DNA from 3 places in the Pseudomonas sp. LBUM1646 genome. Region 3 is predicted to be linked to each of the others. Evidence: predicted binding sites of a transcription regulator. Region 3 holds the regulator's gene; each other region holds the start of a gene.
The links. Region 3 encodes FliA, which starts transcription of late flagellar genes. Its sites were predicted from a motif close to CTAAAGTTTNNNNNNNNNNNGCCGNTAA; they were not measured.
Positions count from the first base shown of each region.

Region 1: a site for FliA is predicted at 2,067-2,094, ahead of ACA071_RS30705 (methyl-accepting chemotaxis protein). Genes of this name have one in related genera too.
Region 2: a site for FliA is predicted at 862-889, ahead of motA (flagellar motor stator protein MotA). Genes of this name have one in related genera too.

Region 1 covers NZ_CP166810.1:6,719,849-6,723,997, reverse strand. Annotated here, with positions in the region: gene ACA071_RS30715 (NorM family multidrug efflux MATE transporter) at 1-780, opposite strand, end outside; gene ACA071_RS30710 (LysR substrate-binding domain-containing protein) at 938-1,858, shown strand; gene ACA071_RS30705 (methyl-accepting chemotaxis protein) at 2,204-4,149, shown strand, end outside.
Region 2 covers NZ_CP166810.1:622,380-626,528, reverse strand. Annotated here, with positions in the region: gene motA (flagellar motor stator protein MotA) at 1-793, opposite strand, end outside; gene ACA071_RS02715 (HDOD domain-containing protein) at 960-2,498, shown strand; gene ACA071_RS02710 (rhodanese-like domain-containing protein) at 2,540-3,355, shown strand; gene asd (archaetidylserine decarboxylase) at 3,374-4,149, shown strand, end outside.
Region 3 covers NZ_CP166810.1:1,850,850-1,854,998, reverse strand. Annotated here, with positions in the region: gene ACA071_RS08240 (chemotaxis protein CheA) at 1-809, opposite strand, end outside; gene ACA071_RS08235 (protein phosphatase CheZ) at 863-1,651, opposite strand; gene ACA071_RS08230 (chemotaxis response regulator CheY) at 1,674-2,045, opposite strand; gene fliA (RNA polymerase sigma factor FliA) at 2,214-2,954, opposite strand; gene fleN (flagellar synthesis regulator FleN) at 2,951-3,781, opposite strand; gene flhF (flagellar biosynthesis GTPase FlhF) at 3,898-4,149, opposite strand, start outside.

The DNA of each region.
Region 1 (4,149 bases), 2.1 Mb from region 3:
CGCTGCGAAGGCGAACAACCCGACTTCCACCGCATAGGTGCCGCCGATGGGCAGGCCCAGGCGCCACAGTTCTTTCAGGTACTGGCGGTTCGGCCGCGACAGGCCTTGGCGCAATGGATAAGCGTCATAAGCCGGATGCCGCCGAATGTGCAGCGCCAGGGCCACGGCCATCAGGTTGGCGACAATCGCCGTCACCAGACCAATCCCCACCAGGCCCATTTTCGGCAAGCCGAACATCCCGGTGATGAACGCGTAGTTGAGAACGAAGTTGGCCACGGTGCCGCACAGGCTGATCACCATCACCGGTGTCGCCCGGCCGATGGCGCTGGTGAAACCGCGCAGGGCCATGAAGCTCAGGTAACCGGGCAGGGCGAACGGCAGGAACGTCAGGAACAGCCCGGCGGCGTGGACGTTGGTTTCGGTCTGGCCAAACATCAGCAGCACCGGTTTGAGGTTCCACAGCAGCAACCCCGCCACCAGCGCCATCAGCCAGGCGAGCCACAGCCCGGCCTGGGTCAGCCGCGCGGCGCCGACGATATCGTTGGCACCTTTGCGGATCGCTACCAACGTGCCGACCGCCGCAATCACGCCGATGCAGAAAATCGACACGAACGAATAAGTCGCCGCGCCCAGGCCGCCGCCGGCCAGCGCCTCGGGACTCAGGCGCGCCATCATCAAGGTGTCGGTGAGGACCATCAACATGTGCGCCAACTGCGAGGCAATCAACGGCCCCGCCAGCCGCAGGATGGCCCAGAGTTCGGTACGTGCTGGATGCTGCATGGTCATCACGCTCCCTTTTGAAATGAACTGGAAAGGCTCGATTCTCGGCGCTCTGCGGGGTTTGCACAAAGGGATAAAAAGGATGGGTGGCATGATTAAAACTCATCCAGAGGACTTTCTGATAAGTTTGCCCAATCCCGCTATAGGAGCATTCCGAATGTCACGTCGTCTTCCTCCCTTGTATGCCCTGCGCGCATTCGAAGCGGCGGCGCGGCACAGCTCCTTTACCCGCGCGGCCGAAGAGCTGTCGATCACTCAAAGTGCGGTCAGTCGGCATATTCGTACGCTTGAAGAGCATTTTGCCTGTCGGCTGTTTCACCGCAGCGGACGCAACCTGCAACTGACCGAGTCGGCTCGGCTGATCCTGCCGGGCATCCGCGAAGGATTCACTGCGCTGGAACGGGCGTGTAATACCTTGCGCGCTGAAGACGACATCCTGCGCATGAAAGCTCCGTCGACCCTGACCATGCGTTGGCTGCTGGCGCGGCTCAGTCGCTTCCGGCATCTGCAACCGGGCAACGAGGTGCAACTGACCAGTGCCTGGATGGACATCGACACGGTGGACTTCAACCACGAACCGTTCGATTGCGCCGTCATCCTCAGTAACGGGCGTTTCCCTCCGGACTGGGAGGCGACGTTGCTGTTTCCGGAAGAGCTGATTCCAGTGGGCGCGCCGAATCTTCTGAAGGATCAGCCGTGGGACGTGGCGCGCCTGGCCAGTACCGAATTGCTGCACCCGACGCCGGACCGCCGCGACTGGCGCAGTTGGCTGGAACGTATGGGCTTGTCCGATCAGGTGTCGCTCAAGGGCGGGCAGGTGTTCGATACCCTGGAGCTGGGCATGATCGCGGCGGCCCGAGGTTACGGCGTGTCGATGGGGGATCTGCTGATGGTGGCCGAGGACGTGGCGCAAGGTCGCCTGAGTTTGCCATGGCCGACCGCCGTCGCCAGCGGCGAGCATTATTACCTGGTGTGGCCGAAAACCCGCCCCGGAGGCGAACGTTTGCGCCGGCTCAGCGATTTCCTACAGGGCGAAGTGCGGGCGATGGAATTGCCGGACGTTGAACGCCTGAGCTAAATAAATCTCAGGCGAAACACGCTCTTCGTAGCAGCTGACGAGCAACGCGAGGCAGCGTTCGGCGGCGAAGCCGTCGTCAATCCTGCGCACGCGATCTACCGGAAGCTCCGCGCTGCCTGATTTCACGACGGCTTCGCCGCCGAACGCAGGCTTCGCCAGCTGCTACAGATCGCGTTACGGCGTAACTGAGCTATAACCGGGTTAATAACTCAAGTATTCAAGTTTGCAGCCGAAAATCTGCAGGTGGAACCTTCGTGCAGGTTTCGCGTTTGTCCCATTATTCGAAATTTTGCTGAGCGTTGAGCCGGATCAAGGAGGATCCCGGTCGCTTGGCCAGGAGCTGTCATGTCTCAACCTCGTGCCCGGATCGCCTCACAGCTTGGTCTTGCGCTTGCCGTGATTCTGGCGATTGTCATCAGCGGCAGCACCGTGTTCGCCCTGCGCTCGCTGGACACCGCCAACCTCGCCACCCGCGAAGAGCACCTGGCCAGTGAGGCCCGCTTGCTCGCCGATCAGCTCAGCACCTTCCACGGTACGCTGCGCGAAAGCACCCAGCGCCTGAGCGGTCTGTTCGAGAAGCGCTTCAGCGCCGGCCTCAGCGTGCACCCGGACGAGCCGGTGACCGTGGCGGGCGTACAGACCCCGGGCCTGCACCTGGGCAGCGAAGTGTTGAACAACAACTTCAAGGAAGTCGACGAGTTCAAGCAAATGACCGCCGGCGTTGCGACGTTGTTCGTGCGTAGCGGCGAAGACTTCGTTCGGGTCAGCACCTCCCTGAGCAAGCAGGACGGCAGCCGCGCCATCGGCACCTTGCTCGATCACGCCCACCCGGCCTACGCGCGCTTGATTGCGGGGCAGAGCTACGTCGGTCGTGCGTTGCTGTTCGAACGCTCCTACATGACTCAGTACACCCCCGTACGAGATTCCGGCGGTAAGGTGATTGCCGTGCTGTTCGTAGGATTCGATTACACCGACGCGCAGAACGCGCAGTTCGAGAACTTGAAACGCTTCCGCATCGGCAAGACCGGCTCTTTGGCGTTGCTGGATGAGCAGCGCAAATGGCTGGTGCCGATCGCCGGCGTGCAAGCGCTGGATAAAGCGGTCCCGACCATTACTGATTTGGCGAAGACGCCGGGTAAAGGCGAGTTCTGGAGCGACAAATCGGAAGATTTCTACAGCCTTGCCGTTCCGTTCGAAGGCGGGCCGTGGTCGGTGGTGGCGAGCATGCCGAAAGCCGAAATCAGCGCCGTGACTTGGAGCGTCGGCATTCAATTGGCCATCGGCAGCCTGCTCGCGATGTTGATTGCGGTGGGTTCGGCGGTCTGGTTGCTGCGCAGCAAACTGGCCCCCCTGAGTGACCTGGTGCGTCAGGCCGAAGCCTTGGGTGCCGGTGATTTGAGCGTGCGCCTGAACGTGGCGAGCAATGACGAAATCGGTCAATTGGCCCGGGCTTTCAACCAGATGAGCCAAGCGCTGTCGACCATGGTCGAGCACATCCGCAAGGCCTCGGAAGAGGTCAACAGTCGCGCCCAGGCCTTGTCCGGTCTGTCCGGCGGTGCTTATGAAGGGATGGAACAGCAGTCCGGCGAAATCACCAGCATGGCCGGCGCCGTCGAAGAATTCAGTGCCACGTCCCTGAACATTGCCGACAACATGGGCAACACCCAGCGTATGGCGCAGGAAAATGCACAGCAAACTCAGATCGGTCGTACGTCGATGGAGGAAGCGTCCTCGTCCCTGGAGCAAATCGCCGGTGCGTTGAACAGCACCGCAACGGTGATCAACACCCTCGGCCAGCGCTCCCAGGAAATCGGCGGCATTGTCGGGGTGATTACCGCCATTGCCGATCAGACCAACCTGCTGGCGCTGAACGCCGCCATCGAAGCTGCCCGTGCCGGCGAGCAGGGCCGTGGTTTTGCGGTGGTGGCCGACGAGGTGCGCAACCTGGCTTCACGTACCCGCGAAGCGACGGATGAAATCTCCGGGATGATCCAGAGCATCCAGCAGGAAACCGGCAACGCCATCAGCACCATGGAGCAGGGCAACGTGCTGATGCAGGAAGGCCTGTCCCGTAACGCCAACGTGGCTTCGGCACTGGCGCGGATTGATGAGCAGAGCCGTTCGGCGGGTCAGCAGTTTGCGGCGATCACCACCGCGACCCAAGAGCAGAGCAGCACCGCGACGTTGCTCAGTAGCAATCTGCAAAGCATTGCGCTGGCCAACAGCGAGCAGCGGGAAGTGGTGTCGAACCTGGCCATTACCGCCAAGGAGCTGGAATCGCTGGCGGCGGG
Region 2 (4,149 bases), 1.2 Mb from region 3:
GAACCTTGCGCCCGAACTCCACCGCCAACGATGGCGGCATGCCGGAAGCCGACGCCACCAGCGAAGCCTTGATGGCTTCGTAGACGTTCAGTTCTTCCTTGGCATCGTGGGCCAGGGAATGCGCCAGCGGGCCGAAGAAGCCGTAGGCCGCGAGAATACCGAAGAAAGTACCTACCAGCGCCGCACCAACGTGCAGGCCGATGGATTTCTGGTCGCCTTCACCCAGGGAAGCCATGGTCACCACGATACCGAGTACCGCCGCAACGATACCGAAACCCGGCATGGCGTCGGCGATACCGTTCACCGCGTGGGAGGGGTGCTCCAGGTCTTCCTTGAGGCTATACAGCTCCATGTCGAACAGGCCTTCCAGCTCATGGGGAGCCATGTTGCCGGAGGACATGATGCGCAGGTAATCGCAGATGAACGCGGTCATGCGTTCGTCTTTCAAGACTGTCGGGTACTTGGCGAAGATTGGGCTCGCAGCGGCATCTTCGATGTCGCCCTCGATGGCCATCATGCCTTCGCGGCGGCTCTTGTTGAGGATCTCGTAGATCAGGCCCAGCACTTCAAGATAGAAGGTGTGATTGAAGCGCGAACTGAACATGCTCAAGGATTTCTTGAGCACGTGCATGGTCATGTAACCGGGGTTGGCCTGCAGGAATGCGCCAAGGGCCGCGCCACCGATAATCATCACCTCGAAAGGCTGAATCAGGGCGGCAATTTTGCCATGGGAGAGCACGTATCCGCCGAGCACGCTCGCGAATACGACGATGATGCCGATTAATTTAGCCATAGGTAGGAGAGCACTTACTGAGTCGGGTTCAAGGTCATATTCGGAAGTTAAAAAATCTCTTCTTCTACTTATCGGCAAAACTGCGCCAGACTATAGCCAGTTCAGGCGAAAAGCCAATTTAGCCCGCGCCGGGCGTGTTTACAGCCAATGATGATCCCGTCCAGCCATGGCTAACGAAACGAACGTTCCACCTCCAAAACCGACCACTCTCGAAGGCTGGGTCAAGCTTCTCGATGGCGTGCGCCTGCCGGTTCCGCAGGAGAGTCACGACCGTGTCTGCTCGGCCATTCGCAATAACCGCAGCTCGCTGCGCGACATTGCCGAATTGATGCAGGAAAGCCCGGCCCTGGCCTTGAGCGTGATTCGCGAAGCCAACCGCCACACCCACGGCAGCATGACTGAGCCTGCGGAAAACCTCGATGTGGCGCTCAATCGCCTCGGGTTGAAACGCACCGAAGAACTGCTCGCGCGCCTGCCGGCCGAGCCGCAGTCCGAGATTCCGAAGGCACTGCGCCAGCTGCAACTGATCAGCCAGCACGCGACGCAACAGGCCAACGGTTTTTTCGCCAATCGCCTGGCGCGGCTGTGGCAGGACATCCATTGGGGCAGCCTGCTGTTTCTCTCGCCGCTGTGGCCGATGGCTCTGACTCATCCGCATTTGCTCGAAGAGTGGGAACTGCGGGTCATCCATAAAGGCGAGTCGGCGCGCAAAGTAGAAAAGCAGTTGTTCGGCGTGCGCCTGCTGGACATCTGCCTGGCGCTGGTGGATGCCTGGCGGCTGCCGATCTGGGTGCAACAGGGTTATCGCCTGCTGCTCAACGAACAACGGGAGCTAGTGAAAGTTCTGCGCATTGCCCGGGACAGCGATCACCCGCTGCGCCAGCAAAATCGCCTCGACGATGATCCGACCCTGCGCCGCTGGCTTAATCAGCCGGCCAACACCGTGTTGCTGGCCAACGGCCTGGCGCTGTCGGCGCAACAGGCCTGGGACTGCCCGCACAGTGAACGCTGGCAGTACCTGACCAGCCTTTACCTGCAAATCCCGATGGATGAAGTGCAACAACAGTTGCACCAACAGGCCGCCAACAGCGCCCGTCAACATGCCATGCCAGACCTCTGGCACCCGGCGGTTTCGCTGCTGTGGCCGTGGGGTATGAACCGTATTCACGCCGGGTTGTTGCCGGCACCGGCACCGACTACCGAAGACCTGACAAACTGGCGCAAACAGTGCGCCGAGCTGTTGGTGGAGCCGAGCCGCTTCACCAATGCGATGCACCTGACCACCTCGGCCCGGGATGCGTTGGTCGCCTGCGGCATGCGCCGGGTGTTGATCCTGATGGCCGATCGCACCCACACCAATTTGCGTGTGCACCAGACGGCCGGGCTGCCAAAAGAAGCCGCCGGGATGAATTTTGCGGTCAGCCAAAGCAGCGTGTTGCAACGTTTGCTCGCGCAGCAAGCCCAGGTACGCATTACTCCGGCCAACAATGCCCAGTTTTCAGCTCTGCTGCCCGCCGGCCTGCGTTCGCAGTTCAGCGGTGAACACCTATTGCTACGCTCACTGGTGAACAATGGCCGGGTGATCATGGTGGTAGTGGCCGATCAGGGCGGCGGGCCGCTCTCGGAAATTACCGTGCAAGCCTTCGGAAAAACCGCGCAGTGCATCGAAAAGGCCCTGCATAGCTTTAGCACCCGTGGCCAATAGGCTGCGCTACAATCCTCCCCTTTGTGCCCTGGAGACCTCACATGTCTGACTTCTCTGGCTTGCCGCTGGTCATCGAGCCGAGCGACTTGCTCCCGCGTCTTGACGCCCGCGAACTGATTCTGGTGGACCTGACCAGCAACGCCCGCTATACCGAAGGCCATCTGCCCGGCGCGCGTTTTGTCGATCCGAAACGCACGCAACTCGGTCAGGCGCCGGCGCCGGGACTGATGCCGCCGCAGGCTGCGCTCGAAGCGTTGTTCGGCGAACTGGGGCATAACAAGGACGCGGTGTACGTCGTTTATGACGACGAAGGCGGCGGCTGGGCCGGGCGCTTCATCTGGTTGCTCGATGTCATCGGCCACAGCAAGTACCACTATGTCGACGGTGGCCTGCCGGCGTGGCTGGCGGAAGGTTTGCCGATGTCGATCCAGATCCCGGCCCCGGTTGGCGGCCCGGTTTCACTGACATTGCACGACGAACCTACCGCCACCCGCGAATACCTGCAAAGCCGTCTCGGCGCCGCCGACCTGGCGATCTGGGATGCCCGCGGGCCGTTGGAGTACTCCGGCGAAAAAGTGCTGGCGGCCAAAGCCGGACACATTCCGGGCGCAGTCAATTTCGAATGGACCGCCGGCATGGATCAGTCGCGCCATCTGCGCATCCGTACCGACATGCCGAAGATCCTCGAACAACTCGGCATCACCAAAGACAAAGAAATCATCACCCACTGCCAGACTCACCACCGTTCTGGCTTCACTTATCTAGTGGCCAAGTCCCTCGGTTATCCACGGGTCAAAGGCTACGCCGGCTCCTGGGGCGAATGGGGCAACCATCCCGACACCCCCGTAGAGATTTAAGGTTTTTAAGGACAGTTAATGAATAAGCGTTTGTTTATCCTCAGCCAATACCTGCTGCCCCATCACTTGCTCTCGCGACTGGCCGGCTGCATCGCCGAATGCCGCGTGCGCTGGTTCAAGAACGCCTTCACCGCATGGTTCGCCAAGCGCTATCAGGTGGACATGTCCCAGGCACTGGTCGAAGACCTGACGGCCTACGAGCATTTCAACGCGTTCTTCACCCGCGCCTTGAAAGACGGCGCGCGTCCGCTGGACGAAACCCCGGGCGCGATCCTCAGCCCGGCCGACGGCGCGGTCAGTCAACTTGGCCCGATCGAGCACGGCCGCGTGTTCCAGGCCAAGGGCCACAGTTTCAGCGTGCTGGAATTGCTGGGTGGCGATGCGGCGAATGCCGCGCCGTTCATGGGCGGTGATTTCGCCACTATTTATCTGTCGCCGAAGGACTACCACCGCGTGCACATGCCGCTGGCCGGTACCCTGCGCGAAATGGTCTACATCCCGGGCCGGATCTTCTCGGTCAATCAAACCACTGCTGAAAACGTGCCGGAACTGTTCGCCCGCAACGAGCGCGTGGCGTGCATTTTCGACACCGAGCGCGGGCCAATGGCCGTGGTACTGGTGGGCGCGATGATCGTGGCGTCGATCGAAACCGTGTGGGCCGGGCTGGTCACGCCGCCGAAACGCGAACTGAAAACCTTCCGTTACGACGAAGCTGCGCGTGCGCCTATCCATCTGGAAAAAGGCGCAGAACTGGGTCGATTCAAGCTGGGTTCGACGGCTGTCGTGCTGTTCGG
Region 3 (4,149 bases):
TTAGCGGTTGGCGCAGCCGGAACCGGCGCCGAAGCAATCGCGGTTTCCAGCGCATCGACAGCAAAGTTGCCCTTGCCGTGCAGTTGATCGAGCAGTGCTTCGAATTCGTCGTCGGTGATGTCCGAGCTGTCGCCGGCCGCTTTCGGGGCCTTCGCAGCTGGAGCTGCTACGGCATCCACCGCGAACTGACCTTTACCGTGCAACTGATCGAGCAACGACTCGAACTCGGCGTCAGTGATTTCGTCGCTGGCCGCAGCATTGCTGCTCGGCACTGGCGCAGCGGCGGGAGCTTCGGCCTGGGCCTTGACGGCGTTCAGCGAGTCCAGCAGTTGTTCGAATTCATTATCGGTGATGTCGCCCGACTCGCTTTCAGCGGCCGGTTCTTCCACCACGTCGGCAACCGGAGCTGCATCGGCAGTTTGCGGCTCGGCCAGACGGGCCAAGGCCTCAAGCAATTCTGGAGTGGCAGCCGTAATCGGGCTGCGTTCGCGGACTTCGGTGAACATGCCGTTCACCGCATCCAGCGCTTCGAGAACTACGTCCATCAGTTCCGAGTCGACGCGTCGTTCACCCTTGCGCAGGATGTCGAACACGTTCTCGGCGATGTGACAGCATTCCACCAGCTCATTGAGCTGGAGGAAGCCGGCGCCCCCTTTTACAGTGTGAAAACCGCGAAAAATTGCATTGAGCAAGTCCGCATCATCCGGTCGGCTTTCCAGCTCGACCAGCTGCTCGGACAGTTGCTCTAGAATCTCGCCGGCCTCAACCAGGAAATCCTGAAGGATCTCTTCATCGGCGCCGAAGCTCATTAAGGGGGTGCTCCTGAGGTCTAAAAACCTAAAAAACCTAAAATGCTAAAACTCTAAAATCCTAGGCTGGATAACAAATCGTCCACATCGTCCTGACCGGACACAACGTCTTCTCTTTTATCGGCATGAATCTGCGGACCTTCACCCTGAGAGAGATGTTTTTGCGGATCTTTTTCAGCCAGCATCGCTTCACGGTCATGCTCGATACCCGCAAAGCGGTCTACCTGGCTGGCCATGAGCACGAGCTTGAGCAGGTTGCTTTCAACTTCGGTGACCAATTGGGTCACGCGCTTGATCACCTGACCGGTGAGGTCCTGGTAATCCTGAGCCAGCAGAATGTCGTTCAGGTTGCTCGACACCGTGCGATTGTCTTCGCTGCTGCGTGTCAGAAATCCGTCGACCCGCCGCGCCAGCTCGCGGAACTCTTCAGCCCCGACTTCGCGACGCATGAACCGTCCCCAGTCGGTGCTCAACGCCTGGGCTTCATTGCTCAGGCCATTGACCAGCGGCGTGGCGTTTTCCACCAGGTCCATGGTGCGGTTGGCAGCGGCCTCGGTCAGCTTGACCACATAACCCAGACGCTCGGTGGCATCCGTGATCTGCGAGACTTCCTCGGCTTGCGGCATGTTCGGGTCAATCTGGAAATTGACGATCGCGCTATGCAGTTCGCGAGTGAGCTTGCCCACTTCCTGGTACAGGCCGCGGTCACGGGTCTGGTTGAGCTCATGGATCAGTTGCACAGCGTCGCCGAACCTGCCTTTTTCAAGGCTTTCGACCAGTTCGACCGCGTGTTTTTTCAGGGTCGATTCAAAATCGCCCTGTGAAGATTCGTTATGCTCCATAGCTCCCCCGTGGCGCAGTTGCTCAACCGATGCGTTCGAAAATTTTCTCGATTTTGTCTTTCAACGCCTGGGCCGTGAAGGGTTTGACCACATAACCGTTAACACCGGCCTGGGCCGCTTCGATGATCTGTTCGCGCTTGGCTTCCGCGGTCACCATCAGCACGGGCAGGCTCTTGAGCTTCTCATCGGCGCGCACGTGGCGCAGCAGGTCGATGCCGGTCATGCCGGGCATGTTCCAGTCTGTTACCAGAAAGTCGATGCTGCCGCTGTTGAGAACCGGAATGGCAGTGGTGCCATCGTCAGCCTCGACCGTGTTGGTGAACCCAAGGTCACGCAACAGGTTTTTAATGATCCGCCGCATCGTTGAGAAGTCATCAACGATGAGGATTTTCATGTTCTTGTCCAATTCGACCTCCAAGCAGTCTTAAACGCGCCCAGCACCTGGACGCGCCATTTCAATCAATCCGGCAAAGCACTCAAATGACTGTCTGGAGCACAACAAATCGAGACCGCTGCAGTTCAACACCACACCAGCCTCGTTCGCAGTGTCCCCACACTGCCTTCAGCGCGCTCGCCACTCCCCCAAACGCCCCCGCAAACGGGCCGCGCACTGGCTGTGTAACTGGCTGACACGCGATTCGCTGACACCCAGGACCTCACCGATTTCCTTGAGGTTCAGCTCTTCGTCGTAGTACAGCGCCAACACCAGTCGCTCACGCTCCGGCAAATTGGCAATCGCGTCCGCCAGCGCAGTCTGGAAGCGTTCATCTTCCAGATCGCGTGACGGCTCCAGATGAGCACTGGCGCCATCCTCGTGCAGCCCTTCGTGTTCGCCGTCCTGCAACAGGTCGTCGAAACTGAACAGGCGGCTGCCCAAGGTATCGTTCAAAATCCCGTAATAATCGTCGAGACTCAATTGGAGTTCGGCCGCAACTTCGTGATCTTTAGCATCACGGCCGGTTTTAGCTTCAATCGAGCGAATTGCGTCGCTAACCATACGGGTATTGCGGTGGACCGAACGTGGTGCCCAGTCCCCCTTGCGTACTTCATCGAGCATCGCGCCACGGATTCGAATGCCCGCGTACGTTTCGAAACTCGCGCCTTTGCTGGCGTCGTATTTGGTCGACACTTCAAGCAGGCCAATCATCCCGGCCTGGATCAGGTCTTCCACCTGGACACTGGCCGGCAGACGCGCCAGCAAGTGATAAGCAATGCGTTTGACCAGTGGCGCGTAACGCTCGATCAGCTCGTATTGCGCATCACGTGCCGACTTCTTGTAGAGGTTGTAGCCACTGGCTGTCATAGGACGGGTCCTGCGGTCTGTTGCACGAGGCGCTCGACGAAAAACTCCAGATGCCCACGCGGGTTGGCCGGTAGCGGCCACGTGTCGACTTTCTGTGCAATCGCCTTGAACGCCAGGGCGCACTTGGAGCGCGGAAAGGCTTCGTAGACGGCGCGTTGTTTCTGCACGGCCTTGCGCACACTTTCGTCGTAAGGCACGGCGCCGACGTATTGTAAGGCGACGTCGAGGAAGCGGTCCGTGACCTTGGTCAACTTGGCGAACAGGTTGCGACCTTCTTGCGGGCTCTGGGCCATGTTGGCCAGGACGCGGAAGCGGTTCATGCCGTAATCGCGGTTCAGCAGTTTGATCAGGGCGTAGGCGTCGGTGATGGAGGTCGGCTCGTCGCAGACCACCAGCAACACTTCCTGGGCGGCGCGGACAAAACTGACTACCGAGTCACCAATACCCGCAGCGGTGTCGATCACCAATACGTCGAGGTTATCGCCGATATCGCTGAAGGCCTGGATCAGGCCGGCATGCTGGGCAGGGCTCAGATGAACCATGCTCTGGGTGCCGGACGCGGCCGGGACGATGCGGATACCGCCCGGGCCCTGCAACAGAACGTCGCGCAGCTCGCAGCGGCCTTCGATCACGTCGGCCAGGGTACGTTTGGGCGTCAGTCCCAGCAGAACGTCGACGTTCGCCAGACCCAGATCGGCGTCCAGCAGCATGACGCGCCGGCCAAGCTCTGCTAGAGCCAGGGACAAGTTCACTGACACGTTAGTCTTCCCGACGCCACCTTTGCCGCCGGTCACCGCGATCACCTGTACGGGATGCATGCTGCCCATGTTATTTCTTTACCTTGTCTTGCATAGACGGAGGCCACATTACTGGCTGCGCGTTCATTAACTGAACAATGCATGGCAGACCATCGATGTAGGTACAAAAACTGTTCATTAGTACCTCAGCCAACCTGCTTGGTCGGGCTGTGGTAAATATCAGCGAACATGTCAGCCATGGCTTCTTCGCTGGGTTCTTCCTGCATTTGCACGCTGACCGCGCGACTGACCAACTGGTGACGCCGCGGCAGATGCAGATCATCTGGAATACGCGGGCCATCGGTGAGGTAAGCCACCGGCAATTCATGACTGATGGCCAGGCTCAACACCTCGCCCAGACTCGCCGTTTCATCCAGTTTAGTCAGGATGCAGCCGGC